DNA from 2 places in the Variovorax sp. TLI9-5A genome. Region 2 is predicted to be linked to the other one. Evidence: riboswitches for the same ligand, from Rfam matches in the RefSeq annotation. Region 2 holds a riboswitch; the other holds the start of a gene.
What was found. Region 2 has a riboswitch for glycine ahead of gcvT (glycine cleavage system aminomethyltransferase GcvT). Riboswitches for the same ligand answer to the same signal wherever they lie in the genome.
Positions count from the first base shown of each region.

Region 1: it holds a riboswitch for glycine, as region 2 does, so the genes downstream of both, AC1VNX_RS30530 (D-amino acid dehydrogenase) here and gcvT (glycine cleavage system aminomethyltransferase GcvT) in region 2, are expected to answer to the same signal.

Region 1 covers NZ_CP200310.1:6,416,780-6,430,949, forward strand. Annotated here, with positions in the region: gene rfbA (glucose-1-phosphate thymidylyltransferase RfbA) at 1-267, opposite strand, end outside; gene rfbD (dTDP-4-dehydrorhamnose reductase) at 291-1,181, opposite strand; gene rfbB (dTDP-glucose 4,6-dehydratase) at 1,178-2,254, opposite strand; glycine riboswitch at 2,383-2,472, shown strand; glycine riboswitch at 2,506-2,613, shown strand; gene AC1VNX_RS30530 (D-amino acid dehydrogenase) at 2,708-4,015, shown strand; gene AC1VNX_RS30535 (RtcB family protein) at 4,034-5,440, opposite strand; gene AC1VNX_RS30540 (FIST signal transduction protein) at 5,650-6,930, opposite strand; gene AC1VNX_RS30545 (PhaM family polyhydroxyalkanoate granule multifunctional regulatory protein) at 6,981-7,730, opposite strand; gene AC1VNX_RS30550 (aminotransferase-like domain-containing protein) at 7,810-9,255, opposite strand; gene AC1VNX_RS30555 (LysE family translocator) at 9,378-9,977, shown strand; gene AC1VNX_RS30560 (DMT family transporter) at 9,974-10,930, shown strand; gene AC1VNX_RS30565 (VOC family protein) at 10,933-11,340, shown strand; gene AC1VNX_RS30570 (aminotransferase-like domain-containing protein) at 11,403-12,605, shown strand; gene AC1VNX_RS30575 (LysE family translocator) at 12,628-13,266, shown strand; gene AC1VNX_RS30580 (glutathione S-transferase family protein) at 13,311-13,952, shown strand; gene AC1VNX_RS30585 (PhzF family phenazine biosynthesis protein) at 13,958-14,170, shown strand, end outside.
Region 2 covers NZ_CP200310.1:2,920,755-2,934,924, forward strand. Annotated here, with positions in the region: gene AC1VNX_RS13880 (hypothetical protein) at 1-139, shown strand, start outside; gene gcvP (aminomethyl-transferring glycine dehydrogenase) at 169-3,081, opposite strand; gene gcvH (glycine cleavage system protein GcvH) at 3,134-3,505, opposite strand; gene gcvT (glycine cleavage system aminomethyltransferase GcvT) at 3,558-4,730, opposite strand; glycine riboswitch at 4,776-4,885, opposite strand; glycine riboswitch at 4,898-4,995, opposite strand; gene AC1VNX_RS13900 (YkvA family protein) at 5,042-5,452, opposite strand; gene AC1VNX_RS13905 (hypothetical protein) at 5,497-6,054, opposite strand; gene AC1VNX_RS13910 (L,D-transpeptidase Cds6 family protein) at 6,157-6,624, opposite strand; gene AC1VNX_RS13915 (MFS transporter) at 6,706-7,896, opposite strand; gene AC1VNX_RS13920 (AraC family transcriptional regulator) at 7,995-8,786, shown strand; gene AC1VNX_RS13925 (TRAP transporter large permease) at 8,787-10,064, opposite strand; gene AC1VNX_RS13930 (TRAP transporter small permease) at 10,150-10,644, opposite strand; gene AC1VNX_RS13935 (TRAP transporter substrate-binding protein) at 10,641-11,609, opposite strand; gene denD (D-erythronate dehydrogenase) at 11,660-12,679, opposite strand; gene AC1VNX_RS13945 (hypothetical protein) at 12,832-13,887, shown strand; gene AC1VNX_RS13950 (electron transfer flavoprotein-ubiquinone oxidoreductase) at 13,983-14,170, opposite strand, start outside.

The DNA.
Region 1 (14,170 bases), 3.5 Mb from region 2:
CGGACTCGGCTGCACCGCATACTGCAGGTTGATGCCCCACTGGCTGCCGTCGCCAAGCAACTGCTGAAAGCGAGGCGTGTCCTGCGGCGTGCTGATGATCAGGATGTCGCGCATGCCACCCAGCATGAGGGTGCTGAGCGGGTAATAGATCATCGGCTTGTCGTACACGGGCAGGAGCTGCTTGCTCATTGCCAGCGTGGCCGGATGCAGGCGCGTGCCCGAACCACCGGCCAGGATGATGCCCTTGCGTTGCGTCGTCTTGGTCATGCTTTCTCTTCTCGTGGGATTCTTCAAAGGATCTCGCGCAGCATGCGCGCGACGCCTTCCTGCCATGGCGGCAGGCGCAGCCCGAACGTCGTCTGCAGCTTGCTGGTATTAAGGCGCGAGTTGTGCGGGCGCTTCGCAGGCGTCGGGAATGCGCTGGTCGGCACGGGCTCGACGGCGCCGGGCCCAGCCTTGAGTTCGACACCGGCCTGCTGCGCCATTTCGAGCACGAAGCGCGCGTAGCCGTACCACGTCGTCTCGCCACCGGCGATCGCGTGATAGAGGCCGACCTTGGAGGGATCCTGCAGCGTCGCCCTAATGGCGTGCGCCGTCACGTCAGCCAGCAGCTCCGCACCCGTGGGCGCACCGAACTGGTCGTCGATGACAGTCAGCTTCTCGCGCTCCTTCGCCAGCCGGAGCATGGTCTTGGCGAAGTTGCCGCCACGGGCCGCATACACCCAGCTCGTGCGAAAGATCAGGTGCTTCGCGCAGTGCTGCGCCACTAGCTGCTCACCTTCGAGCTTGGTCTGTCCGTACACGCTGAGGGGGCCGGTCGCATCGACTTCCTTCCACGGCGTGGTGCCGCTGCCGTCGAAGACGTAGTCGGTCGAGTAGTGGACCATCAGCGCGCCGATCTTCTGCGCCGCTTCGGCTACGACGCCGGGCGAGGTGGCATTGAGCTTTCGCGCGAACTCGGGCTCGCTCTCGGCCTTGTCGACGGCGGTGTGCGCCGCTGCATTGACGATCACGTCGGGGCGCACCTTGAGCACGGTGTCGGCGAGCTCCTCGGGCCGGCTGAAGTCCGCGTGGAAATCGGTGCTGTCGAAATCGAGCGCGACCAGTTCACCGAGCGGCGCCAGGCTACGCTGCAACTCCCAGCCGACCTGTCCGCCCTTGCCCAGCAGCAGCAGCTTCATTCGGCGGCCTTCGCGTTGCTGTCGTACTGCTTCTCGACCCACTCGCGGTACGCACCGCTTTGCACGTTGCGCACCCACTCGCTGTTCGCGAGATACCACTCGACGGTCTTGCGGATGCCGGTGTCGAAGGTTTCGGCGGGCTTCCAGCCAAGCTCGGCCTCGAGCTTGCGCGCGTCGATGGCGTAGCGGCGGTCGTGGCCGGGGCGGTCGGTGACGTAGGTGATCTGTTCCTTGTACGGCTTGCCGTCGGCGCGGGGGCGCAGTTCGTCGAGCAGGGCGCACACGGTGTTGACGATCTCGATGTTGGGCTTCTCGTTCCAGCCGCCCACGTTGTAGGTCTCGCCGAGCTTGCCGGCCTCGAGCACGCGGCGAAGGGCGCTGCAGTGATCCTTCACGTAGAGCCAGTCGCGCACCTGCATGCCGTCACCGTACACGGGCAGGTTCTTGCCGGCCAGCGCGTTGACGATCATCAGGGGGATGAGCTTCTCGGGGAAGTGGAACGGGCCGTAGTTGTTCGAGCAGTTGGTGGTCAGCACCGGCAGGCCGTAGGTGTGGTGCCAGGCGCGCACAAGGTGGTCGCTGGCGGCCTTGCTGGCCGAGTAGGGGCTGTTGGGCTCGTACTTGTTCTCTTCGGTGAAGGCCGGGTCGGTCTTGGAGAGCGAGCCGTAGACCTCGTCGGTCGAGACGTGCAGGAAGCGGAAGGCCGACTTCTGATCGGCCGGCAGCGCGCTCCAGAAGCCGCGTACCGATTCGAGCAGGCGGAAGGTTCCGAGCACGTTGGTCTGCACGAAATCTTCGGGGCCGTGGATCGAGCGGTCCACGTGCGATTCGGCGGCGAAGTTCACCACGGCGCGCGGCTTGTGCTCAGCCAGGAGGCGGTCGATCAGGGCGCTGTCGCCGATGTCGCCCTGCACGAAGATGTGCTTCGGGTTGCCCTTGAGCGATGCGAGGGTCTCGAGGTTGCCGGCGTAGGTCAGCTTGTCGAGATTGACGACGGGCTCGTCGCTGTTCGCGATCCAGTCGAGTACGAAATTGGCGCCAATGAAGCCAGCGCCGCCGGTAACCAAGATCATGGGATCCCCTGAATGTTAGAAAGTCATCGCCTTCCGGCAATGAACCTTAACCAGTGATTATCCCATTGGGCCAACGAGCAAAGACACAGGACGTTACCGCTAACCCGCCAGCGTGTTTACAATGAGTCTCGATACTGCAGGAGAGCGGGCCACTCTCGGTGGCCCTACCGAAGGCGCAAACTCCCATAAACGCTCAGGTCGGCCCGACGAAGTCTTGGTATTTCGGCAAGGGGTCAGTACTGCATCAGATCAGAACGCCGTCTGGAGAGTCGTCACCAAGCGTGGCGCGCCGAAGGAGCAAATTCGTTGCAAAGGCGCAACGAATGAATCTCTCAGGTACCGAGGACAGGGGGAGCGGCAACTTGGACAGCGGTCGTCCGGCTGCCTACTATTAATCCAATAGTATTCACCCTCGCCCGCCGTTCAAGCGCTGCAACCTCAAAGGTACTTGAAATGCGCGTGATCGTTCTCGGCGCCGGCCTGCTCGGCGTGACTTCGGCTTACTACCTCCAGCAACTCGGCCACGAAGTGACCGTGATCGACCGGCAGGCCACCCCGGCCGCCGAAACCAGCTTCGCCAACGGCGGGCAGATCTCCGTCAGCCACGCAGAACCCTGGGCCAACCCCAGCGCGCCGCTTAAGGTGCTGCAATGGCTGGGCAAGGAAGACGCCCCGCTGCTCTTCCGCATGCGCGCCGACATGCGCCAGTGGCTCTGGGGCCTGCAGTTCCTGCGCGAATGCACGCCGGCGCGTACGCGTCATAACATCGAACAGATCGTTCGTCTGGGCACATACAGCCGCTCGATGTTGCAACAGTTGCGCCGCGACACCGGCCTCAGCTACGACCAGCGCACCCAGGGCATCCTGCACTTCTATACGACGCAAAAAGAGTTCGACGGCGCCCTCGCCCCCGCCGAGCAGATGCGCGCCCTAGGCTGCGAGCGCCAGGTCATCTCGGCCGACGAGGCCGTGAAGATCGAGCCCGCCCTCGCCCACATCCGCCCGAAGCTGGCCGGTGCCACCTACACGGCCGAGGACGAATCCGGCGACGCCAACCGATTCGCGCGCGAACTCGTGGGCTTGGCCGCCGCCGCGGGCGTGAAGTTCCTGATGAGCCATACCGTGACTGCGCTGCGCGAGGCCGGCGGCAGCATCGACCACGTCGAGGCCACCGACAGCGAAGGCCGCTTCCAGCGCATCCGCGGCGACGCCTTCGTGCTGGCCATGGGTTCGCTGAGCCCGCTGTACGCCGCGCCGCTAGGTATCCGCCTGCCGATCTACCCGGCCAAGGGCTACTCGGTGACGCTGCCCGTCAAGGACGCCTCGAAGGCGCACCAGGTCTCGCTGACCGACGACGAGTTCAAGCTCGTGTTCTCGCGCTACACCTCGGCCTCGGGCGACCGCCTGCGCATCGCCGGCACGGCCGAACTCAACGGCTACGACCGTGACCTGAACCGCGTGCGCTGCGAGGCCATCGTGCGCCGCGTCGAGGAGCTCTTCCCGGGCGCCGGCGACACCACGCAAGCCCAGTTCTGGACCGGCCTGCGCCCCGCCACGCCGAGCAACGTGCCGCTGATCGGCAAGACCAAGCTGCCGAATCTGTTCCTCAACACCGGCCACGGCACCCTGGGCTGGACGCACGCCTGCGGCTCGGGCAAGTCGATCGCGCGGATCGTGAGCGGGCTGGCGCCGGAGGTGGATTTCGCGTTCACGGGGATGCCGGCGCCCAAGCCCAGCATCCCGCAGCCTGCACTGGGCTGACGAACCGGCAAACCCCGATCATGCCTTGAACGTGATCCAGGGCCTGAGCCGCACCGCGCAGCGGATCAGCCCCGCACGTTCCTGTGCGTCAATCACCGCGCCGATCGGCTTGTAGGCCTGCGGCGCCTCCTCGATCCGGCGCTCCTCGCGCAAGGTCACGCATTGCCAGCTGGCCTTGTTGTCGGCGGGCGCGGGCCGCATCGCGCGAACCTCCTGCCGGCGCATCCGCCGGCCTGCGCCGTGGCTGCACGACCAGAGCCAGTCTTCATGCCCCAGCCCGGACGCCAGATACGAGTAGTCGCCCATCGAGCCGGGAATCAACGCCAGATCGCCCGCGTTCGCCGGTGTCGCTCCCTTGCGGTGGATGTTCATGCCATGCTCGCGCAGCACCACGTTGTGCGGCACGTCCACCACCAGCCTCGACGACGTGGCGCCGAGCAGTTCCGCGAAGTCCTTGCGCACCAGTTCGGCCAGCACGACCCGGTTGACCCACGCATAGCGGGCCGCGACGCCCATGGCCTCCAGATATTCGTCGGCCAGCGGTCCCGCCAAGCCATACAGGCCGCTCTTCGGATGACGCAGGCCCTTGGGCCATTCGTTGCGGGCACGGTCCATCCAGCGGCCGCCCACATGGAACCCGATGTCGCGCGAGCCGCTGTGGATCATCACGACTACGTCGCCCGCCTTGAGGCCCGCGCGATAGGCCTCATGCCGGTCCAGGACATGGTCGACCACCTGCAGCTCCACGAAATGATTGCCGCTGCCCGGCGTGCCGAGACAGGGATCACGGAAAACCTCGTGGCGGACCCCGGTGTAGGCCTCGGGCGCGTGCCGAGCGCTGCCGCCGAAGGTAGCAAGGCCGATGCAGGCATCGAGCTCGTCCTGCATCCGTTCGCGGTCGCACGAAGACCACAGCCCTCCGTCCCGCACTGCCTCGAGAAAGGCCGACGGCCCCACGTCGAACAGCGCCTTGAACGCCGCCGTGTGCACCGGCACATCGCGCCCGTTGTCGAGCAGGCTGCGCGTGAGCCGCGCGACCAGCCGCGTCTTGTGCGGCGCCATCTGGTCGAGCGTGAGCCCGGTGGTCAGCAGCCGCATGCCGCAGTTGATGTCGGTGCCCACGGCTGCGGGAATGACGAAGTCCGCATCGGTCGCGACAACGCTGCCGACCGGAGCAACGGAGCCCGGATGAAAGTCGGGCGTCGCACAGGCCTTGCACACGCCCTTCTCGCCATCGGGCGAACGCACGCTGGCGAATGCCAGCAATTGATTCACCGCTTTTTCTTCCAGCGGAAGGCTGGGCGGCAGGAGTACCGTCGCCTCGGAGGCTTCGTGGTGCAGGTGATAGACGCCGTCGCGGTAGTCGACGGCAATGCCAGCGCGCGAGAAGGCACGCTGGAGTCTCGAGAAACGAGGATCGCTCATGGCTGCTGTTCCATTTCGGAAACCAGGTCGGTTTCCTGCCTCGTCGCACTTTGCGTGGCGAGGCGAAAAAGATCGACCGCGCTCGCAAACGATGCAATGCGCGGTTGGCTCTTTCTTGCAGCAGCAGAGATTCAAGAAAGCGGGCGGATTCTAGCGACGCATCCTTCCGCCGGAAACTCGCCCGTCGCTTTTTCGCGTCGGGCGCCGAGTCAGTCGGGTGCGGTAAACACCGTCAAAACCCCGGTATAGCCGTACAGGTGATGGCGAGCGATCTCCCCCGCGGCGAAAAAACCCACCAGCGGCACATCGCCCAACGCATGCCGCACGATCTGCAGCTCAGCCCCAGGCGCGCCGAAATGCGGACCGCCGCGACCGGAGCAGCTCACGTACACGGCCCCCGCGATGCGCCGAGCCGGGTGCGGCGCCGCCTCGGCCTCGCCGGCAGCCACCGCGCGCGCGGTGGCCAGCGTCTGCTCCTCGGGCTCCAGCTCCTCGCGAATTTCCGCGCAGATGCGCATCAGGTCGGCGCGCGCGGCCTGGGCGTTGCGGCGGCAGAAGGTCAGGCGCATGCCGGCTTCCGCTGTGTCGGCGATGGCGATGCCGCGGCGCGTGGGGTCGAGCCCGATGATGTGGCGCACGAGCACGTCGGCGCCCAGGTCGCCGGTGCGGCGGATGCCGTCGCTGCCGGCGTCGGCCAGGCCGACCAGCGTGTTGCGCACCGCGTCGATGGCTTCCTGCGGGCGTTCGAGCGACACCTGCAGGTCGGCCAGCAGAACGTCGAGCGCCGGCTCGCCGTCGAGCTTCAGCAGCAGGTTGCCGTCGGCCTCGGTGATCTCGCGTTCGCGGACCGCGCCCGAGCGCAGCGGCTGGCAGCCCTGGGTGACGCGCGACACCAGCCGCACGCCCTCGCCGAACACCACGCCCGAGAGCCCGCCCGAGAACACGCCGCCTGCGGCGCCGTGCCCGCGGATGTTGCCGTTGCCGCCGATGGCGAACTGCAGCGCGCCGCCGCGCCCGGAAGACAGGCCGCCGAACAGGTAGCCGGTGTCGGTGCGCCCGGCCATCTCGCCGATCAGCTCGGCGAGGTCGGGCGTGGCCGGGTCTGCGTGCACCAGCGCCGTGTGCGCCTCGAAACCGCTCATTTCCGAATTGCCCAGCGGCGCGACGCCGGAGAACACGCGGTACTGGTCGCTCGGCAGGGCGCAGAGCATCAGCGTCATGCCGGGCTCGTCGAAGTACTCGGCGTTGTTGGCCGAGACGCCGATGCCGACCGTGCCCGACCAATCGGTCACTTCGGGCAACTCGGCGCTCAGGTGGTCGAGGATGTCCTGCGCGTCGCTCGCGTAGTGATCGGTGATGTAGAGCAGCCCCAGCGTCGGCGCGGAGGCGTAGTCGGGCAGCGCCATCTGCGCCCGCAGCTGGGCGAGCACGAGGCCCGCCGCCATTCGCCATTGCGGATGGGTGGCATGTCCGGAGGGAAACAACTTCATGATGCGTGCCAACCCGTTCTGTTCAACAAATGGATGTGTGTCGTAAGACGTCAGCGCCGGCCGGAGGTTCGCTTCCGGGCGGCGGTGGACGTCTTTTTCTTCGCGGCCGGGGCCGTCGTCTTCTTTGCAGTTGCGGCTGTCTTGCGAGACGCCGCCGGCTTGCCGATGACCGAGCCGACCGCGTCTGCCAGCGGCTGGGCCATGGCCGGCACCTTCAGCTGGGCCGCGTCCTGCAGCGCCGTGCTGGCAATCTGCTGGAACTGTTCGGTGAGCGAGCCCCACCACTGCATCGGGTCGACCACGCCCGCGCCATCGGCCGCCGCGGCTTTCGCTTTGGAGGCGGCCGGCTTGCGGCTTGGTTTCTTCGGCGCCGGAGCTTCTTCAACTTCCTCCTCGAGCGCCTCTTCGTCCTCGATTTCCTCGGGTTCGGGCTCCGGCGCGGCCTGGACAGGCGCGGGAGCCGCCGCCGCGGTCGCCTGCCGGGTGAACGCGCTGGCGATGTCTTCCATGCGCACGTTCATGCCGCGCAGCGTCGACAGCGTCATCTTCTGCACTTCCAGCGCCTGGATGGTGGCCTTGAGGGCATGGCCGTTCTGTTCGAGCCAGTACTGCACCGTCTTGAGTTCCTGGATGCGCTTGTCGACCTCCTCCACGCTCAGCGTGGGCGCCACCCAGCTCGCGAGACTCGGGATGCCCGGCACCGAACCGGCGCCCGACGCCGCGCCGCCGGCGAGGTTCTTCAGGAAGTCGAATCCGGGAACGAACTGGCTGAAGTCGAAGGGCTTGCTGGCGTTGCTCATGCGGGAGGTCTCCTGGGTGCTGGGTATGGGTTTTCTTGTGTTGCCAGCTTACTCCAAGCCTCCGGGCTTTTAGCGTCCGTCAGAGCTCGCTTCTAACCTTGCCGAAGACTTTCCAGAAGGCCGCGTCCTGCGAGGTCGCGAAGTTGATCCGCATCATGGTGCTCGGCGGCCGGCGCGCGTGGAAGAGCGAGCCCGGCGCCAGCAGGTAGCCCTGGTCGAGCATGCGCTGGGTGAGCGCGTCGGTGTCCACGCCGGTGTCGACCCAGCCGAACAGCCCCGCCGGTTCCGAGGCGAAGGTACAGCCGTGCGCCATGGCCAGCTTCACTGCCCGGCCCCGGGCGCCGTCGAGCCGGATGCGCACGCGCTCCGAGTGCCGGCGCAGCTGCCCCTGGTCGATGCACCACGACAAGGCCCGCTCGAACAGCGTGGGCGAGGTGAGCGTGGCCAGCAGCTTGGTTTCGAGCAGCCGCTCCTTCAGGTCGGGCGGCGCGGCCAGGAAGCCGATGCGCCAGTTGGGCGCCAGGATCTTCGCGAAGCCGCTGACGTAGATGGTGCGCTGCAGCCCGTCGAGCGCGCTCAGCCGGGTGGCGTGCTCGGGCGCGAGGTGGCTGTAGGTGTCGTCCTCGACGATGTGGAAGCCGTGCTCGTTGGCCAGCTTGAGCACGCGGTGCGCGCTGCCCGGCGTGAGGCTGTAGCCGGTGGGGTTGTGCAGCACGCTCACGCTGACGAAGAGCTTGGGGCTGTGCAGCTTGCAGTACTGCGCCATCACTTCCAGGTCGGGCCCGTCGGCGCGGCGCGGCACCGGCAGGATGCGCATGCCCAGCGCCTCCAGCCGCGCGAATTCCAGCGCCCAGCCCGGCTCCTCGACCATCACCGGATCGCCCGCGCGCAGCAGGGTGCGGCTCACGATATCCAGCGCGTGGGTGGCGCCGACGGTGGTCACGATCTGCTCCGGCGAGGCCGGCACGTTGATGCCCACCAGCTTCTGCGAGAGGCTGCGCCGCAGGCTCATGTCGCCGGCGGGCTCGCCGTACTGCAGCGACAGCTCCTGCAGCGCGGCTGTATTGGTCATGCGCCGCACGGCCGTGGGCATGAAGGTGGAGGCCATCCAGTCGGGCGGGAACACGCCCATGCCCGGCTGCGGCTTGTCGCTCGGGCGGTGGAACATGCTGCGGATCAGCGAGCTGGCATCGGCCGGCACGCGCGAGGCCATCATCTGCACCGCGATCGCCGCGGGCACGCCCATCGCGCCGTTGGCGTCCGCGCCGTTCGTCGAACGGCCGTCCTGTGCCGGGGCGGAGTCGCGCACATAGAAGCCGCGCTGGCGCCGGGCCTCGACCAGCCCCTGTGCCAGCAGCTGGTCATAGGCCGCGACCACGGTGTACGGGCTCACGCCCTGCTGCCGCGCGCATTCGCGCACCGAGGGCAGCCGCGCGCCGGGCGGCAGCAGCCGGGTGCGAATGCGCTCGGCCAGGCGGTCGGCGAGCTGCCCCGTCAGCGACTGTGTGGAGGTGCGTGTGAGCATGCGTCGTCCGGGCTGTGCCGGATTCCCTGGCTTCTGTGTCGAAGGGGTGACCAATACAGATTGCCTGATTGTTCGATCATCTGTACTGGAACTGTAATGGTCGCAAGTTTAGAGTGTGTGTCATGAACTGGCAAGAATTCACCGCGCTGCTGGTGCTGGCCACGGCGATGAGCTTCTCGCCCGGCCCCAACACCACGCTTTCCACCGCCCTGGCGGCCAACGGCGGCCTGCCGCGCGCCATGCGCTTCGTGGTCGCGGTGCCCGTGGGCTGGACCCTGCTGCTGGCGCTGTGCGCCGCGGGCATCGGCGCGCTGGTGGTGGCAATGCCCTCGCTGAGGCTGGCCATCAAGGCGCTGGGCATCGGCTACCTGCTGTGGCTGGCATGGAAGCTCAGCGGCAGCGCCACGCTCGGCAAGGCCGACGGCAAGAGCCTCTCGGTGGGCTTCGGCCAGGGCGTGATGCTGCAGTTCGTGAACATCAAGGCCTGGCTGCTGGCGCTCACGCTGGTGGCCGGCTGGATCGCCGGGCAGCCCGACGCGCTGCACCGCTTCGCCATCGTGGCGCCCGTGATGCTGGCCTACGCCTTCGCCAGCAACTTCGCCTATGCGCTGGTCGGTGCGTTGCTGCGCGAATGGCTGGCCAAGGGCTCGCGGCTGCTGTGGTTCAACCGCGCAATGGGACTCGTGCTCGTGCTCACCGCCTGGTGGATGGTGGGCGTATGAGGAGCATCAAGGACGAAACGCTCGGCATGTGGCTGGGCGTGCTGGGCGTGGCGATGTTCGCCATCACGCTGCCGATGACGCGCCTGGCCACCGGATCGCAGGATGCGCCGCAGTTGTCGCCGTGGTTCGTCACCGTCGGGCGCGCGGCGCTGGCGGGCGTGCTGTCGGCCGTCTTCCTGCTGGTGACGCGCTCGCCGCGCCCGGCCGCGCACCAATGGAAGCCGCTGGGCATGGCGGTGCTGGGCAACGCCATCGGTTTCCCGCTGCTGCTGGCCTTCGCGCTGCGCGTGGTCACGGCCAGCCATGCGGCGGTGGTGACGGCCCTGCTGCCGCTGGTCACGGCCGCCGTCGCGGCCTGGGTGCTGCACCAGCGCGCGCGGCTGGGCTTCTGGCTCTGCGCCATCGCGGGCAGCCTGCTGGTGGTGGTGTTCTCGGTGCTGCGCGCCAGCCAGAGCGGACACGGCTTCGGCTTCGAATGGGCCGACCTGCTGCTTGTGGGCGCGGTCGTCGCCGCCTCGCTGGGCTACATCTACGGCGCGCAGGTCACGCCCTCGCTGGGCGCCGAGCGCGTGATCTGCTGGGTGTGCGTGATGGCGCTGCCCGTCACCCTGCCGGCCACGCTGATGCTGTGGCCCACGCAGCCGATCGCCACCGCCTCCTGGCTGGGCTTCGTCTACGTCGGCATGTTCTCGATGTGGATCGGCTTCTTCGCCTGGTATCGCGGCCTGGCCCTGGGCGGCGCTCTGCGGGTGAGCCAGACGCAGCTGCTGCAGCCCTTCCTGTCGATCCTCGCGTCGATCCCGATCCTGGGCGAGCCGCTGGACGTGGTCACGCTGGCCTTCGCGGCCGCAGTGGTGGCCACGGTGCTCATCGGCAAGCGGCTGTCGCAACCGGCGGCCGCGCCCGCAGCCGCCCCGCTGCCCGCCGGCGCCGTCGGTCGCGCAAGGAGCTGACGATGTTCAGCCACGTCACCGTCGGCTGCACGGACCTGCCGCGCGCCGCCGCCTTCTACGACGCGCTGCTCGCCCCGCTCGGGCTGAAGCGCCGCCCCGTCACGCCCGACGGCGGCCCCGAAGCGGCCTGCTGGGTCGTGCCCGGCCAGGCGCTGCCGCGCTTCTATGTGTACATCCCGCTGGACGGCGAACCCGCCAGCGTCGGCAACGGCAGCATGGTCGCGTTCCGCGCGGCCTCGGCCGAAGCCGTGAATGCCGCCCACGAGGCGGCCCTGCGCCACGGCGGCCGCGACGAAGGCGCGCCGGGCCCCCGCCCACGCTATGGCCATGGCTATTACGGCGCCTACCTGCGCGACCCGGACGGCAACAAAATCCATGTCGTATACCGTGGCGACATGCAGCCGGACTGAGCCACCGCCCCCCGCTTTACCCTTCAACCGAATCTCACCTCACCGCCTGAAAGAAGAAAGCCATGAACTGGAAACTCGCCGCCCGCGCCGCCAAGATGAATCCCTCGGTGCTGCGTGAAATCCTCAAGGTCACCGAGCGCCCCGGCATCATCAGCCTGGCCGGCGGCCTGCCCTCGCCCAAGACCTTCCCGATCCAGGCCTTCGGCGACGCCTGCGCCGAGGTGCTGCACAACGACGGCCAGGCCGCACTGCAGTACGCGGCCAGCGAAGGCTATGCGCCGCTGCGCCAGGCGGTGGCCGACATGCTGCCGTGGGACGTCGATGCCTCGCAGGTGCTAATCACCACCGGCTCGCAGCAGGGCCTGGACCTCGTGGCCAAGGTGCTGATCGATCCGGGCAGCAAGGTGCTGGTGGAGACGCCCACCTACCTCGGCGCGCTGCAGGCCTTCGGCCCGATGGAGCCGCACCCGGTGGGCGTGGCCAGCGACGACGAGGGCGTGATCGTCGACGATCTCGTGCAGAAGGCGAAAGACGCGCGCTTCATCTACCTGCTGCCCAACTTCCAGAACCCCACCGGCCGCACCATGACGGAAGAGCGCCGCGCCGCCGTGTCGGCCGCCGCTGCCGCCGCCGGCCTGCCCATCGTGGAAGACAACCCCTACGGCGAACTCTGGTTCGACGAAGCCCCGCCGCTGCCGCTGGCCGCGCGCAACCCCGAGGGCGTGATCTACCTGGGCTCGTTCTCGAAGGTGCTGGCGCCCGGCCTGCGCCTGGGCTTCCTGGTGGCGCCCAAGTCCATCTACCCGAAGCTGCTGCAGGCCAAGCAGGCGGTCGACCTGCACACGCCGATCTTCACGCAGCGCATGGTCTCGGCCGTGATGAAGGACAAGTTCCTCGACACCCACGTGCCCACCATCCGCGCCCTCTACAAGCGCCAGCGCGACGCGATGATCGCCGCGCTCAAGCGCGAGATGGCCGGCCTGGACGTGAAGTTCAACGCGCCCAAGGGCGGCATGTTCCTGTGGGCGCGCCTGCCCGAGGGCGTGGACACCGTGAAGCTGCTGCCCAAGGCGGTGGAGCGCAACGTGGCCTTCGTGCCCGGTGCGCCCTTCTACGCCGGCGAAGGCGATCCGCGCACGCTGCGCCTGTCGTTCGTGACGGCCAGCGTGGAAGAGATCGACACCGCCATCGCCGCGCTGGCGCAGACGCTGCGCGAAGAGCTGGTGCTGCTCGGCGACAAGAAGCTGGCCGCCGCACAGGTCTGAAAGCACAAACCAGGAGCCTCCCTTGATCGGCCTTGCAACGCTGTCGCTCTTCCTGCTCGCGGTTCTGGCGCTGTTCCTGTCGCCCGGCCCGAACATGGCTTTCGTGCTCTCGCACGGGGTGGCCCATGGCCCGCGCGGCGGTTTTGCGGCGGCGATCGGAATCTCTGCGGCCGACCTGGTGCACACGCTGTTCGCGGCCACCGGCGTCACCGCGCTGGTGGCGGCGTGGCCGCCCTCGTTCGACGTGCTGCGCTATGCGGGCGCGCTGTACCTGGTGTGGCTCGCGGTGCAGGCGCTGCGCAGCGGCGGCGGCTTTCGAATGGGCGCGCAGGCCAGGCCCGCGGGCTTCGGCCGCATCGTGCGCATGGCGCTGCTGAACAACCTCGTCAACCCGAAGGCGCTGCTGTTCTTCATGGTGTTCCTGCCGCAGTTCGTCGACCCGGCGCGCGGCAGCGTGCCGCTGCAGCTCGTGCAGCTCGGCGTGGTGCTGTCGATGGCCGCGCTGGCATTCAACACGCTGCTGGGCGCGTGCAGCGGCCAGGTCGGGCGCTGGCTGAACAGCCGGCCCGGCGCGGCAAGGTTCCAGAGCGGCCTGCTGGCGGCCGTGATGCTGGGGCTGGCGGTGCGCCTGCTCTTCCTCGACCGCCCGGCGCCGCGCTGAGGCAGGCCGGGGCCAAGAAACGACAAACAAGAAAGAAACCGACCATGCTCAACATCTGGGGCCGCATCAGCTCGATCAACGTCCGCAAGGTCGTGTGGTGCGCGCAGGAGCTCGGGCTCGATTTCCAGCGCACCGAGGCCGGCGGCAAGTTCGGCGTGGTGCAGACGCCCGAATACCTCGCGCTCAATCCGAACGCGATGGTGCCCACCATCGACGACGGCGAGGGCGCCGAGCGCGTCACGCTGTGGGAATCGAACGTGATCGTGCGCTACCTCTGCGCGAAGCATTCGCACGGCAGCCTCTATCCGGCCGAGCTGTCTGCGCGCTTCGACGCCGAGCGCTGGATGGACTGGCAGCAGACCACGCTCAACCGCGCGAGCCGCGACGCCTTCATCCAGTGGGTGCGCACGCCGCCGTCGGAGCGCCAGAGCGCGCTCATCGAGGCGTCCGTCCGCGACAGCGAAGCGCTGTTCTCGATGCTCGACGCGCATCTTGCGAGCCAGCCGTACATGGCCGGCCAGCGCTTCACCATGGCCGACATCCCGGTCGGCTGCGAGGCGCACCGCTGGTTCAACCTGCCGGCTGCCGAATACCGCAGGCCGAACTGGCCGAACGTCGAACGCTGGTATTCAGAGTTGCTTTCCCGCCCGGGCACGCGCGGCGTGCTCGACCTCCCCCTCGAATGAATCCGATGAAATCCCGCCCCTTCAAGCAAGTCGACGTCTTCACAGCCACCGCCTACTACGGCAATCCGCTCGCGGTGGTGATCGACGGCCAGGACCTCGACGACGCCGCCATGCAGCGCTTTGCGCAATGGACCAACCTGTCCGAGACGACCTTCCTGCTGCCGCCCACCGATCCGGCCGCCGACTACCGCGTGCGCATCTTCACGCCCGGCGGCGAG
Region 2 (14,170 bases):
CGCGCAGATCAGGCGCTACCGCGAGGCATTCCAGTTCGATCCGTCGCAGGCCTATGCGGGCGTCAACGCCGCCAAGATCGCGGCGGACATCCTGACCGTGAAATGGGCGACCTACCGCCGCGAGCCTTCGTCATCGTAGAAGGACGCGGCTTCGCGGCTTCTGCTTGCTCAGGCCTCTTCGGCTTCCTCGCTGTACTCGCTCACCGGCACGCAGCTGCAGAACAGGTTGCGGTCGCCGTAGACGTTGTCGACGCGGCCGACCGGCGGCCAGTACTTGGCGCTCTTGAGCGCGGCCAGCGGGAAGGCGCCGAGTTCGCGCGAGTAGGGGTGGCTCCACTCGCTGCCCAGCAGGCTCGCGGCCGTGTGCGGCGCGTGCTTGAGCGGGTTGTCTTCCTTCGGCCAGACGCCTTCCTCGATGCGGCGGATTTCGCCGCGGATGGCGATCATCGCGTCGATGAAGCGGTCGAGCTCGGCCAGCGGCTCGCTCTCGGTGGGCTCCACCATCAGCGTGCCGGGCACGGGGAAGCTCAGCGTGGGCGCGTGGAAGCCGTAGTCGATCAGGCGCTTGGCCACGTCCTCGGCGGTGACGCCGCTGGTGTCCTTGAGCGGGCGCAGGTCGAGAATGCACTCGTGCGCGACGTGCCCGTTGGGGCTCGCGTACAGCGTGGGGTAGTGGTCCTTCAGGCGCGCGCTGATGTAGTTGGCGCTGAGGATGGCCGTCTCGGTCGCGGCCTGCAGGCCCTTGGCGCCCATCATGCGGCAGTACATCCAGCTGATCGGCAGCACGGCCGCATTGCCCAGCGGCGCGGCCGACACCGCGCCCACGCCGTTCGACGGCACGCCGGCCGTGGCATGGCCCGGCAGGTAGGGCACGAGGTCTTCGACGACGCAGACAGGGCCCACGCCCGGGCCGCCGCCGCCGTGCGGAATGCAGAAGGTCTTGTGCAGGTTCAGGTGGCTCACGTCGCCGCCGAACTCGCCCGGCGCGGCCACGCCGACCAGCGCATTCATGTTGGCGCCGTCGACGTACACGCGACCGCCATGTTCGTGCACCAGCTCGCAGAGCTCCTTCACGCGGGTCTCGAACACGCCGTGCGTGCTGGGGTAGGTGATCATCACCGCGGCCAGGTTGGCGCTGTGCTTCTCGCAGGCGCGCTTCAGGTCGTCCATATCGACGTTGCCCTGCGCGTCGCAGGCCGTCACCACCACCTGCAGGCCGACCATCTGCGCGCTCGCGGGGTTGGTGCCGTGCGCCGAAGACGGGATCAGGCAGATGTTGCGATGCCCCTGGCCCTTGGCCTCGTGGAAGGACTTGATGGCCAGCAGGCCGGCGTACTCGCCCTGCGAGCCGGCGTTGGGCTGCAGGCTGATGCCCGCGTAGCCGGTGGCCTCGCACAGCCAGGCGCGCAACTGGGCGTCGAGCTGGGCGTAGCCCTGTAGCTGGTCGGCCGGCGCGAAGGGGTGGATGTTGGCGAACTCGGGCCAGGTGATGGGGATCATCTCGCTGGTCGCGTTGAGCTTCATGGTGCAGCTGCCCAGCGGGATCATGCTGCGGTCGAGCGCCAGGTCTTTGTCGGACAGGCTGCGGATGTAGCGCAGCATCGCCGTCTCGCTCTTGTGGGTGTTGAACACCGGGTGCGTGAGGAAGGCGCTGCTGCGGCGCAGCTCTTCGGGAATCAGCGGCGTGGTGCTGCCCGAGAGATCGTCGAAGCGCGGCGCCTGCTTGCCGGCGGGCGCGAACAGGCCCCACAGGGTTTCGACATCGGCGCGCGTGCTGGTCTCGTCCAGCGAGATGCCCAGGTGCTGCTGCAGGCGCTGGCGCAGGTTGACGCCGGCGGCCTGCGCGCGCTCGATGATCGACTGCGTGTCTTCGCCGGTGCGGATGGTCAGCGAGTCGAAGGCGGTGGTGTTCACCGGCTCGCGGCCCATCTGCGCGAGGCCCTTGGCCAGCACGGCGGTGAGCGCGGCCACGCGCTGCGCGATGCGCGTGAGGCCGTCGGGCCCGTGGTACACGGCGTACATGCTGGCCACCACGGCCGGCAGCACCTGCGCGGTACAGATGTTGGAAGTGGCCTTCTCGCGGCGGATGTGCTGCTCGCGTGTCTGCAGCGCGAGGCGATACGCCGGCTGGCCGTGCGTGTCGACGCTCACGCCCACGAGGCGGCCCGGCAGCGAGCGCTTGAACTCGTCGCGGCAGGCCAGGTAGGCGGCGTGCGGGCCGCCGTTGCACAGCGGCATGCCGAAGCGCTGCGTGGTGCCGCAGACGATGTCCGCGCCCCATTCGCCGGGAGGCGCCAGCAGCGTCAGCGCCAGCAGGTCGGCCGCGACGATGAAGGCGGCGTCGCACTGGTGCGCGTGGCCCGCGAGCGGGCGCAGGTCGTGCACGTGGCCGGTGGTGGCGGGGTACTGCGCGAGCACGCCGAAGAAGGCGCCGCTCGCCATCAGGTGCGGCAGCGTTTCCGACACGGTGCTCACCTTGACCTCGATGCCCAGCGGCGCGGCGCGGGTCTTGATGACTTCGATGGTCTGCGGGTGGCAGTCGCCAGACACGAGGAACACGTTGCTCTTGCTCTTCACGCTGCGCTTGGCCAGCGTCATGGCCTCGGCGGCGGCCGTGGCTTCGTCGAGCATCGATGCGTTGGCGATGGCCATGCCCGTGAGGTCGCACACCATCGTCTGGAAGTTGAGCAGGGCTTCCATGCGGCCCTGCGAGATCTCGGCCTGGTAGGGCGTGTAGGCGGTGTACCAGGCGGGGTTCTCGAGGATGTTGCGCAGGATCACGCCCGGCGTGTGGTTGCCGTAGTAGCCCTGTCCGATGAAGTTGCGCAACACCTTGTTCTTCGACGCCATCGCCTTCAGCTCGGCCAGCGCGTCGGCCTCGGTGACCGGTGCGGGCAGGCGCATCGGCTTCGAGCGGCGGATGGCCGCCGGCACGATGCCGTCGATGAGCTCGGCGCGCGTTTCCGAGCCGATCGCCGGCAGCATGCGCGCCTCGTCCGCCGCATCGATGCCGATGTGGCGAGCGGGGAATTCCTCGGCGTTCTCTAGTTCTTGCAAAGAAGGAAGGGCGGGCGTCGGCATGGCGGTGAGGGCTCGGAGGGAAAAGACAAAAGTGCTGAAAGGAATCAGCGGATCAGGATTCGGCGGCGAACTTGTCGTACGAAGCAGCGTCCAGCAGCGCGTCGAGCTGCGCGGGGTCGCTCAGCTTGACCTTGAAGAACCAGCCGGCGGCCAGCGGGTCGCTGTTGGCGAGCGACGGGTCGGCGCGCAGCGCTTCATTCACTTCGGTGATCTCGCCCGACACGGGCATGAACACGTCGGCGGCGGCTTTCACCGATTCGACGACACCGGCGACATCGCCCTGCGCGAAGGTCTTGCCGACTTCGGGCAGGTCGACGAACACCACGTCGCCCAGCGCGTCCTGCGCATGCACGGTGATGCCGACGGTGGCCGCGTCGCCTTCGGCCGACACCCATTCGTGGTCCTTGGTGTACTTGATGCTCATGGTGGAAAAACTCCTCGTGGAAAAAATGAATCGGGGTGCAGAGCCTAGCCGGTCAGCCGCGGTAGTAGCGGGTGGGCACGAAGGGCATGGTCGACACTTCCATCGGCACTGGCTTGCCGCGCACGATGGCCTGCACGCGCGTGCCCGGCTCGGCGAAGGCGGTGGCCACGTAGCCCATGGCGACGCAGCGGTCGGCCGTGGGGCCGAGCAGGCCGCTGGTGACGGCGCCGATGTCGTGGCCCTCGAAGGACTGCAGCACCGTGCCGTCGCGCACCGGAATGCGTTCCAGCGCGACGAGGCCTACGCGCTTGCGCTTCAGGGTGTCGTGGTCGGTGTGGCCGGCCGCGCCGGCGGTGGAGGCGGCGAGCTGCGCGAGCACCTTCGCGGCACCCGGAAAACCGCCTTCGCGCGCGCCGCCCGCGCGGCGCACCTTCTGCATCGCCCAGTTGAGCGAGGCCTCGACGGGCGTGGTGGTGGTGTCGATGTCGTTGCCGTAGAGGCACAGGCCCGCTTCGAGCCGCAGCGAGTTGCGCGCGCCCAGGCCGACGGGCTTGACCTCTGGCTGGGCCAGCAGCAGCCGGGCGAGGGCTTCGGCGTCGGTGGCGGCCACCGAGATCTCGAAGCCGTCCTCGCCGGTGTAGCCGCTGCGGGTGACGAAGGCTGCAATGCCGCCGATCTGCACCGCGCCGCCGGTCATGAACACGAAGCGCTCGACGCCGGGCGAAAGCCGCGCCAGCGTGGCTGCGGCCTGCGGGCCCTGCAGCGCGAGCAGTGCGTTGTCGGGCAGGGGGCGCACCTCGCAGCGCGAGCCGATTTTCTGCTGGATGTGGGCAATGTCGGCCACTTTGCAGGCGCCGTTGACGATCACGAAGATCGAGCCGTTGCCCTCGTTGAAGAACATCAGGTCGTCGAGGATGCCGCCCTCGTCGTCCAGCAGCAGGCCATAGCGCTGCTTGCCGGCGGGCAGGTCGATCACGTCGACCGGCATCAGGGTCTCGAACGCGGCTGCGGCGTCGGGCCCGACCAGGCGAAGCTGGCCCATGTGGGAAATGTCGAACAGGCCGGCCGCGTCGCGCGTGTGCTTGTGTTCGGCCATCAGGCCGGCGGGGTACTGAACCGGCATCGAGTAGCCGGCGAAGGGCACCATGCGGGCGCCCAGCTCCAGGTGGAGGTCGTACAGCGGCGTCTTGAGAAGTTCGGTAGCGGATGCGGAGGAAGCGGCCACGGGGCACTCCAAAGGGGCAGTCGAAATCCATGACGCAAGCCATGGGCCACCCCTGCTGTCCGCTTTACCTGAGAGATTCGCCCCACGATCGGGGTTTGCTCCTTCGGTGGGCCGTCTGCTCTTTCGTGCGGCGGCCTCTCTCCAGCAAGGAAACGCCGGTTTTCACCGGCGCCTCGTCAGTCCTTTTGCCTGAGCGTTCGGGGGAAACTGACCCCCTGCGCCTTCGGCGGCCCCGGCATGCGGGGCTCTCTCCTGACCCCGGCAAGTGTAGTTGATCGAGCGGCCCGGCTGGCGGATTTGCCTGCCTGCGCTCAGCGCGCCCACAGATACCAGGCCCCCAGGCCGGCCGCGACCCACACGGCCACGACCAGCGCGGCGCCCCAGCGGCTGGTCGGCCTGGAACCCGAGCTTTGCATCCACGCATCGGCCCGCTGCCGGCATTCGGCGAGCACCGGCGCCGGAATCAGCCGGATCGTGAGCCAGATCAGCCCCGGCAGCAGCAGCACGTCGTCGACGTAGCCGAGCACCGGAACGAAGTCGGGAATGAGGTCGATGGGACTGAGCGCATAGGCCACGACGAATACGCCCAGCGCCTTGGCGTACCAGGGCGTGGCGGCATGCCGGCATGCGAACCAGAGCGTGACGCCGTCGCGCTTGAGGCGCCTGGCCCAGTTGCGAAGGCGTGAGGACAGTGTGGTGGCGGGAGACGAGGAGAGATTCACCCGGCGATGGTGTCACAGGCCGGATGCTGTTGCGACCAGATGCGTCAGTGCATCACCTCCGCCGGCGGCAGCAGCCGGTCGATGCGCTCGCGCAGCGACTCGGCGCGCTCCGCGCCGGCGGTCTTCTCGATCTCGGTGAGCATCAGCGCGGCGATGGTCAGCATCGCCTCGCGGTCGCGCGCTTCGCGCAGTGCGTCGCGCATCTGCAGCGCGAACTTCGGGTCGCGGCGCACGAACATGCGCTCGCAGATGTCGAAGAGGAACATGCGCGTGGTCGCCAGCGAACGCTTGCCGTCGAAGGTGTCGGCCGAGGTGGCGACCTGGATCGGCTCGATGGCGGGGATGGGCGAGGGCGCGGGCTGCGCGGGGGGCTCCGCCGGGGCGGCTGCGGCAGCCGCCGCCTTCGGGCTCTGCAGGTAGCCCTTCTCGATCAGCGTCTGGATCGCTCGTTCGGCTTCATCGCGGTTGGCGAAGAGGGGACTGAAGTCGGTCAGGGAGCGCCGGCCGTCGGCCATCAGCAGCAGGGCGCGTTCGCGCTGGGTGAGCGTGCGCTGTCCGCCCTGGAGTTCGTTGCGCGCCTTGTCGGTCTTGGTGGGAAACATGGCAGCCACAGCCTTGGGGAAACGAAGGCTGCAGCATGGTTGCAAGTGGTGACACCTTCGTGAACCGTTTGGCTTACAGGGCCATTGAGCGGGGCGCTTGCGTCAGCCGCCCGCGCCTTCCTTGCGGATGAGCCAGCGGCCTTCCACGCGCTGCAGCTCCAGGGTCTTGCGACTCTTCTCGCGCAGCTTGTCGGCGCTGTAGGTCTGCTGGAAGCTGGCGGTGGCCGCCTGTCCCTTGAGGCTGATGACGAGGCCGTCGATCTCCACGCTGATGGCGGCCTTCTCTTCGATGCGCGCGCGGCGATCGGCCTCCCAGGCCTTGCGGTCCTGGCCGCGCGGCGGCGTGAAGTCGCTCGCGTAGGCGGCGAGGTAGCGCGTCACGTCGCGTGCGGACCATGCTGCGGCCCAGGCGCGCACTGCGGCCTCGACTTCGCGGATGCCTGCTGCGGGATCGGCCGGCACGGTGGTCACAGCCGGTGTCGTCGGCGCTACCGACGTTGCCGGCCCGGCGGCGAAGGCGGCCGGAGCCAGTAGCGCGCTTCCCAGTACGCAGCTCAGGAATCGATTCATGGCGCAGTGTCCCTCCTTGTCGTTTCGCCGGCCCTCCGGCCCCGCGCTCGATTCTGGCAGCGAACATGCGCCAGGTCCTTTTCAGGCGGCAGCTCCTTCGGTCTCGGCCGGCATCGCCTGCATGGTGCGGTTGCGCAGCCGCAGCGCCAGCACCGCCGCCACGCACAGCACGCAGAGCACCGCTGTCAGCGTGACGCCGAGGCCGCGCGCGTCCGACAGCATGCCGAAGAACGGCGACACCAGCCCGCCCACCGACAGCGCCAGCCCCAGCGCGATGCCGCTGGCGGTGGCCGGGTTGCGCGGCAGGTAGTCCTGCGCCAGCGTTACCTGCGCGGCGAAGGGCAGGAACATGCACAGGCCGAAGAGCGCGGTGCAGGCCAGCGCCCAGTCGGCGTCCGGCGCGAGCACGATGCCCGCGAGCGAGGGCAGCGCGAGCAGGTAGCCGGCGCGGATCGTGCCCATGCGCCCGATGCGGTCACCCAGCCAGCCGCCGAGCAGCGTGCCCGCGGCACCCGCCGCAGTGAATGCGGTGAGCGCCGCCGCACCCTGGAAGGCCGAGCCGTGCAGGTCACGCGTGATGCGCAGCGACAGCATCGACATCACCGTGACGTACGGGATCGACCAGCCCACGATGGTCGCCACCAGCAGCCCGAAGGCGCGCCATTCGTTGTGCGGCTTCATCAGATGGTCGCCGGCCTTGCGGGCTGCCGCAGCGCTGCTGCCCGAGGCCGTGCCGCGCCATGCGTTCGCGGCGAACCACACCACGCCCATCGCCAGCGCCGGCACGCCCAGCAGGTAGCTGCGCGACAGGCTGCCGCCGCCCACGGCCGTGGCCGCCAGCACCGGCGCGAACGAGGCGCCGATGGTGCCGCCCACCGAGAACACGCTCATCGCCTTCTGCGAGCCGCCGCCGGCCGCGCGCGCCGCCACCGTTGCGGGCGGGTGGTAGGCCGCGATGCCCAGCCCGCACAGCGCCATCGCGATCCAGGTCGGCAGGTAGCTCTGGCTCAGGCCGGCCAGCACCACGCCCAACGCGGCCACCAGGAAGCCCGAGGGCATCAGCCAGCTGCGCGGGTGCCGGTCGGCGTACAGGCCGAACAGCGGCTGCACCACGCTCGACAGGCCGGTGGCCGCCAGCATCAGGCCGCTGACTGCCGTGTAGCTGTAGCCGCGCTCCAGCACCATGAAGGGCAGCAGGGCAGGCACGAGGCCTTGGTAGAGATCGTTGACGGCATGGGTGCCGGTGAGCAGCCCGAGTCGGCGCTTGTTCATGACGGATGCTTCTTTCGTTTTGCAGGAGGAGTGGAAAAAGCATCGTAGGAAGCCGTGAGAAGATGTTCTCGCTACGAATCCTCAAGCGTCGTCGAGAAATGGACAAAGAAGCTCAGGCAGCTATCAACCTCCGTCCGGAGCACGGCGAGTCGACCCCGCGCGCCGTCGCGGTGCTGGCGACCGACCCGGCGGGCGATGCCTTCATCCCTGCGCACACGCACCGGCGCGGGCAGCTCATCCACGCGATTTCGGGCGTGATGCTGGTGAGCGCCGCAGCCGGCAGCTGGGTGGTGCCGACCGGCCGCGGCGTGTGGGTGCCCGGCGGCATGGAGCACCGGATACAGATGGCGGGCGAAGTGCGCATGCGCACCGTGTTCGTCGAGCCCGGCACGCGTGCCGACCTGGGCGGCGAGTGCCGCGTGATCCACGTCGGCGCGCTGCTGCGGGAGCTGATCGTCACGGCCGTGTCGTTGCCGCTGGACTACGCGCCGGGCGGGCGCGACGAGCGGGTGATGGAGCTGATCCTCGACGAGATAGAAGCCGCGCCGGCGCTCTCCCTGCATGTGCCGATGCCGCGCCACGCCCGGCTGGCCGCGCTGTGCGAGGAACTCGTGCGCGACCCTGCTCTGCCCGCCACGCTGGACGACTGGGCGCTGCGCCTGCACATGAACAGCCGCACGCTCGCGCGCCTGTTCCAGCGCGAGACGGGCATGAACTTCGGCGCGTGGTGCCGGCAGGCGAGGCTGCTGCTGAGCCTGCCGCAACTGGCGGCCGGTGCGTCGATCCTGGAAGTGGCGCTGGCGCACGGCTACGAGAGCCCGAGCGCCTTCACCGCGATGTTCCGGCGCACGCTGGGCGTGCCGCCCAGCGTGTACCTGCGCCGCGACTGACTATCTGGCGTAGACCAGATCCCGCAGCGCCAGCGAGATCCATGGCACGTAGGTGATCACCATCAGGCACCCCAGGATCACCAGCACGAAAGGCACGAGGTGCTTCACGATGCGGTCCAGCGATATTCGCGCCACGGTACAGGCAGCGAACAGGTTCACGCCGAAGGGCGGGGTGATCATGCCGAGTGCGAGGTTCACCACCATGATCAGGCCGAAGTGCACCGGGTCGATGCCGAAGTGCACAGCCACCGGCGCCAGGATCGGCGCGAGCACGATGATCGCCGCGCTGGTCTCGATGAACATGCCGATCACGAACAGCGCCGCGTTTACGCCCAGCAGGAACATCGCCGGCGACTGCAGCACCTCCTGCAGCCAGCGGCCGATGGCGTCGGGCACGCCGGCACGGGTGATGAGGAACGCGAACAGGCCCGCGTTGGCGATGATGAACATGATCACCGCCGACGACACCACCGACTTGCGCAGGATCGCGTAGAGGTCGCCCAGCCTGATCTCGCGGTAGACCAGCATGCCCACCACCAGCGCGTAGAACACCGCCACCGCCGAGGCTTCGGTCGGCGTGAAGATGCCGCCGTAGATGCCGCCGAGGATGATCACGGGCATCAGCAGCGCCCAGCCGGCCTGCCACAGGGCCCGGCCGAAGGGCATGCGGCCCTCGCCGTCGTTCTTGCCCCAGCCCTTCCACTTGCAGTAGACCCACACGAACAGCATCAGCACCAGGCTGATCAGGATGCCCGGGCCGAAGCCCGCGATGAACAGCTCGCCGATGGACACTTCGGCGCTCACGCCGTACAGGATCATCGGGATCGACGGCGGGATGATCACGCCCAGCTCCGCGCTGGTGGCCTGCAGGGCCGCCGCGTACGAGGTGGGGTAGCCGTGCTTGATGAGCGCCGGGATCAGGATGGCGCCGATCGCGAAGGTGGTTGCCACCGACGAGCCCGACACCGCCGCGAAGATCATGCAGGTGAGCACGCAGGTCATCGGCAGGCCGCCCTGCACGCCGCCCACGATGCTCTTGGCGAACTCCACCAGCCGCCGCGAGATGCCGCCCGTCTCCATCAGGTTGCCGGCCAGGATGAAGAACGGGATGGCCGCCAGCGGAAACTTGTTGATCGAGTTGAACATCTCCTTCACGGAGATCAGCATGTTGGCGTTGGTCACCTGGATGCCCAGGATCGACGCCAGCCCGATGGACACCGCCACCGAAATCGACAGTGCGAAGCACAGCACCATCGTCGCGACCATCACGGTGCTCATGATGTAGCCCCCACGCTCGGCACTTCGTGTCCTCGCTGCCCCCCGAGGGGGCCGTTCGCTTGCTTGGGGCGGCCCGGCGCGGCGCTCATTGCGCGGTCTCCAGTTCGAGCCGCTTCGGATCGAGGAAATTACCGACGATGCCGAACAGGCAGAAGATCGACCCCACCGGCAAGGCGAGGTAGGACCACAGCATCGAGACGCTCTCCAGCCCCGCCATCGACTGCACGCGCCCGCGCATCGCATAGTCGAAGCCCCACCACAGCACCACCAGCATCAGGATCAGCGCGGCGAGGCTCACCACCGCGTCGAGCACGCGGCGCACGCGCGGCGGGCTCCAGCGGTAGAGAACGTCAACGCTCACCATCGCGCCCTGGCGGAACGCGGTCGGGATGCCGAGGAACACCATCCAGATGAGGCTCACGCGGATCAGGATCTCGCTCCACTCGGCCGGCTGCTCCAGCACGAAGCGGGTGATGATCTGGAACAGGCCCAGGCTCGACGCGACGACCAGCATCGCGCAGGCCATCAGCATCGACGCGCCGGTGGTCCAGCGCTCGATGCTCAGGAATTTTTCTTTCACTTGTAGTCGCGGATCTTGTCGAGATTGGCCTTGCCGAATTCCTTCTCGAACTGGGCATTGACCGGCGCGAGCGCGGCGACGAACTTGGCCTTGTCGACGTTGTCGATCACGGTCATGCCCTTGGCGCGCAGGTCGGCCACGCCCTTGGCGTCGTCCTCGTCCACGCGCGCGCGGTTGGCCTTGGTGCCTTCCTTGGCGGCGTCGAGGAAGGCCTGCTTGTCGGCCGCGCTGAGCTTGTCGAAGCTCGCCTTGTTCATCAGGAAGATGCAGGGCGAGTAGACGTGGCCCGTGAGCGACAGGTGCTTCTGCACCTGGTCGAACTTGGCCGAGATGATGACCGGCAGCGGGTTCTCCTGGCCATCGACCGTGCCCTGCTGCAGCGCGGTGAACACCTCGGGGAAGGCCATCGGCGTGGTGATGATGCCGAAGCCCTTGTAGGCGGCGATGTGCACCGGGTTTTCCATCGTGCGCATCTTCAGGCCCTTGAGGTCCTCAGGTGCCTTCACGTCGCGCTTGCTGTTGGTCATGTGGCGGAAGCCGTTCTCGGCCCATGCCAGCGCCTTGAAGCCCTTGGCGTCGAACTTGGTCAGCAGGTCCTGGCCGATCGGGCCGTCGAGCACCGCGCGTGCGTGGGCCTTGTCGCGGAACAGGAAGGGCACGTCGAGGATCTTCGTCTCGGGCACGAAGTTCGGCACCGGGCCGGTCGAGGAGAACGCGAGCTCCTGCGTGCCGAGTTGCACCGCCTCGATCGACTCGCGCTCGCCGCCGAGCGAGCCGTTGTAGAAGGTCTGGACCTTGTAGCGCCCGCCGGTGCGCTTCTCCACTTCCTTGGCGAAGGTGTCGATGGCAACGCCCTGGTGCGAGTTCTGCGCGGTCGAGATGCTGATCTTCATGGTCGTCTGCGCGAAGGCAGCCGAGCTCAGGGCGAGCGAAAGGCAAGCGGCGGCAATGGGGCCGAATTTCATGTTGTCTCCGGGGAGTTGGGTCAGGAACGCGTCAGGCGCGCTTGATCCGACTATGCCGTAACCGGAAGCTTCACGGCGTCGGGATTTTCACGGACGTACTCGCGGATGACCGCCTCGAAGCTGTCGTCCGCCGCCAGGCCCAGCGCCTTCGCGCGTGCCGTTTCGATGCGCCCGGGCCAAGTCTTCACGATGCGCATGATCGTCGGGTCCGGCGTGCGGTCGAGCAGGGAGGTGGCCGCCTTGCCGGCCACGCGCTCCAGCGCCGCGGCCATCTCGCCCACCGTGGTCGACAGTGAAGGCAGGTTCAGCGCGGTGCGCGGGCCCCATTGCGCATCGCTCGCCTCGGCGGCGCGGATGATGCCCTCGATGGTGCGAGCCGGTGAGGCGATGGCGACAGGCGTCTCGTCGGGCACCGGGCAGGCCGCGCGCAGGCCCGCCAGCGGCTCCCGGATCATTCCGCTGAAGAAGCCCGAGGCCGCGCCGTTGGGCTTGCCCGGCCGCACGCTCACGGTCATGAGCCGCACGCTGCGTCCGCGCACGAAGCCCTTGCGCGTGAAATCGGCTACCAGCTGTTCACCTATGAATTTCTGGATGCCGTAGCTGGTCTGCGGCGTGGGCAGCGTGTGGTCCTCGATCACCCTCGGCAAGGGCTGCTCGGGCGAGTCGCCGAACACCGCGAGCGAACTGGCGAACACCAGCACCGGCCTGGTGCCCAGCGCGCGGATCCGTTCGAGCAGCGCGTGCGTGGCGGCGAAGTTGCTGCGCATGCCGAGGTCGAAGTCGGCCTCGCATTCGCCGCTCACGGCCGCAGCCAGATGGAAGATGGCGTCGGCTTCGCGCCAGGGCGTGGCATCGGACTGCGCCGAGAGTTGCTCGTTCAGGTCGCCGGTGATGGCATTGATGCGGGCATCGGCCGCGAGGTCGGCCGGCGGGGCCGCGCGATCGACCAGCGTGATGCGCTCGATGGGGCTGGCGGGCGAGCCGGCCAGCGAAAGGCTGCCTTGCTTGAGCAGCGTGCGTGCGAGGCGCGCACCCAGAAAGCCTGCGCCGCCGGTGATGATGATCTGCATGGGTCTTGTCTCCTGTGAGCGCCGAGGATAAGCGTGCGGCGCATTCTGCGTGGCGGTTCGGGCACCGGCCGCTGCGCATGCGTATGGCATGCTCGGCCGAAAGGGCCGAGCGGCCTGCGCCGCGATCCGGTCCGGCAACGACAACCATGACGATGAAGCTCCCACCCGATTTCCTGGAAACGCTGCGGCAGCCGGTGCTCGGCGAAGCCGACCTCGACACACAGTCCTCGTTCTTCTCGCGCAAGGAGGTGGTGGATTTCTACATCTCGGCGACGAAGAGCCCGGACAAGAACGACGTGCTGCGACTGGCCGCCGACCAGCTGCCTGTTCTGCATCCCCACCGGGCCGCTCTGCTCGCACTGTTCTGCGGCGCGCTCGTGGAGGACGGGGCCGATCCGCATCTGCTCTTCGGCGCGGCGCTGGAGCTCATGGCCGGCCTGCTCGCCTCGCTCGAGCCCTTCTGCGCGACGCAGCCGATGGAGGACGACGATGACGCGGATTCCGACGAGCTTGCCGAATGGCAGGCCGCCAATGCCGCGCTCGGCGCGCTGTCGGCGCAGGAGCGTTTCGAGGTCGAGGCGCGGCAGGCCGCGGCTGCGCTGCTGGTGCTTCCGCTGATGACCATGCTCATGCGCGACGTGCGCAACCACCGCGCCCTGCTGGCCGACGGCGAACTGGTGGCGCGCATCGATGCGATGGCCGTCAACGATTCGCTGCCCATCGACGGGCTGCACTTCCTGCAGGGTGCCGCCGAGCTGACCTACGAAGACGAGCTGGTGGTGCTCCTTCCGGCCTCCGGCACCGGCATGCTGGTGAAGGCCCACGCCATCAACAACAACTTCCACGCGTTCTCGCTGCTGCAGAAGCTGATGCGCAAGCACGCCAAGGTACTCGGCATCCAGCCGCCCGAGGGCGAGGCGGGCGCGAACGCAAGCCGCGACACCGACTGCGCCGAATACCTGTGGCTGCAGGCCGACGCCTTCAGGAACGGAGAGCTGGTCGATCCCATGGCATGGTCCTGGGGCGAGGGGTCGCTGCGCGAGAACGCCCGCAGGCAGGACCGGCTGGTGCTCGTTGCGCTGGACACGCAGGACAAGCCCAGCCGCAGCTGGAATGGGTTCAACCGCGTGCTCCATTCGGAGCAGAAGTCGCGTGTGTCGCTCGTGCGCTTGCTCGCGCCCGAGGAGGTCGCTGCGTACCTCGCCTGAGGCAGGGGGGCCTTTCGGCCACGCCAAAGAAAAGGCCCTCCGAAGAGGGCCTGGAACGGGAACAAGCGTGAAAAATCGGGAAAGGGCCGGAGGCCTTACATCCCCACGTAGTTCGGCCCGCCACCGCCTTCCGGCGTGACCCACACGATGTTCTGTGTCGGGTCCTTGATGTCGCAGGTCTTGCAGTGCACGCAGTTCTGCGCGTTGATCTGCAGGCGCTGCTTGCCGTCGTCGGTGCCGACGAACTCGTACACGCCGGCCGGGCAATAGCGGCTTTCGGGGC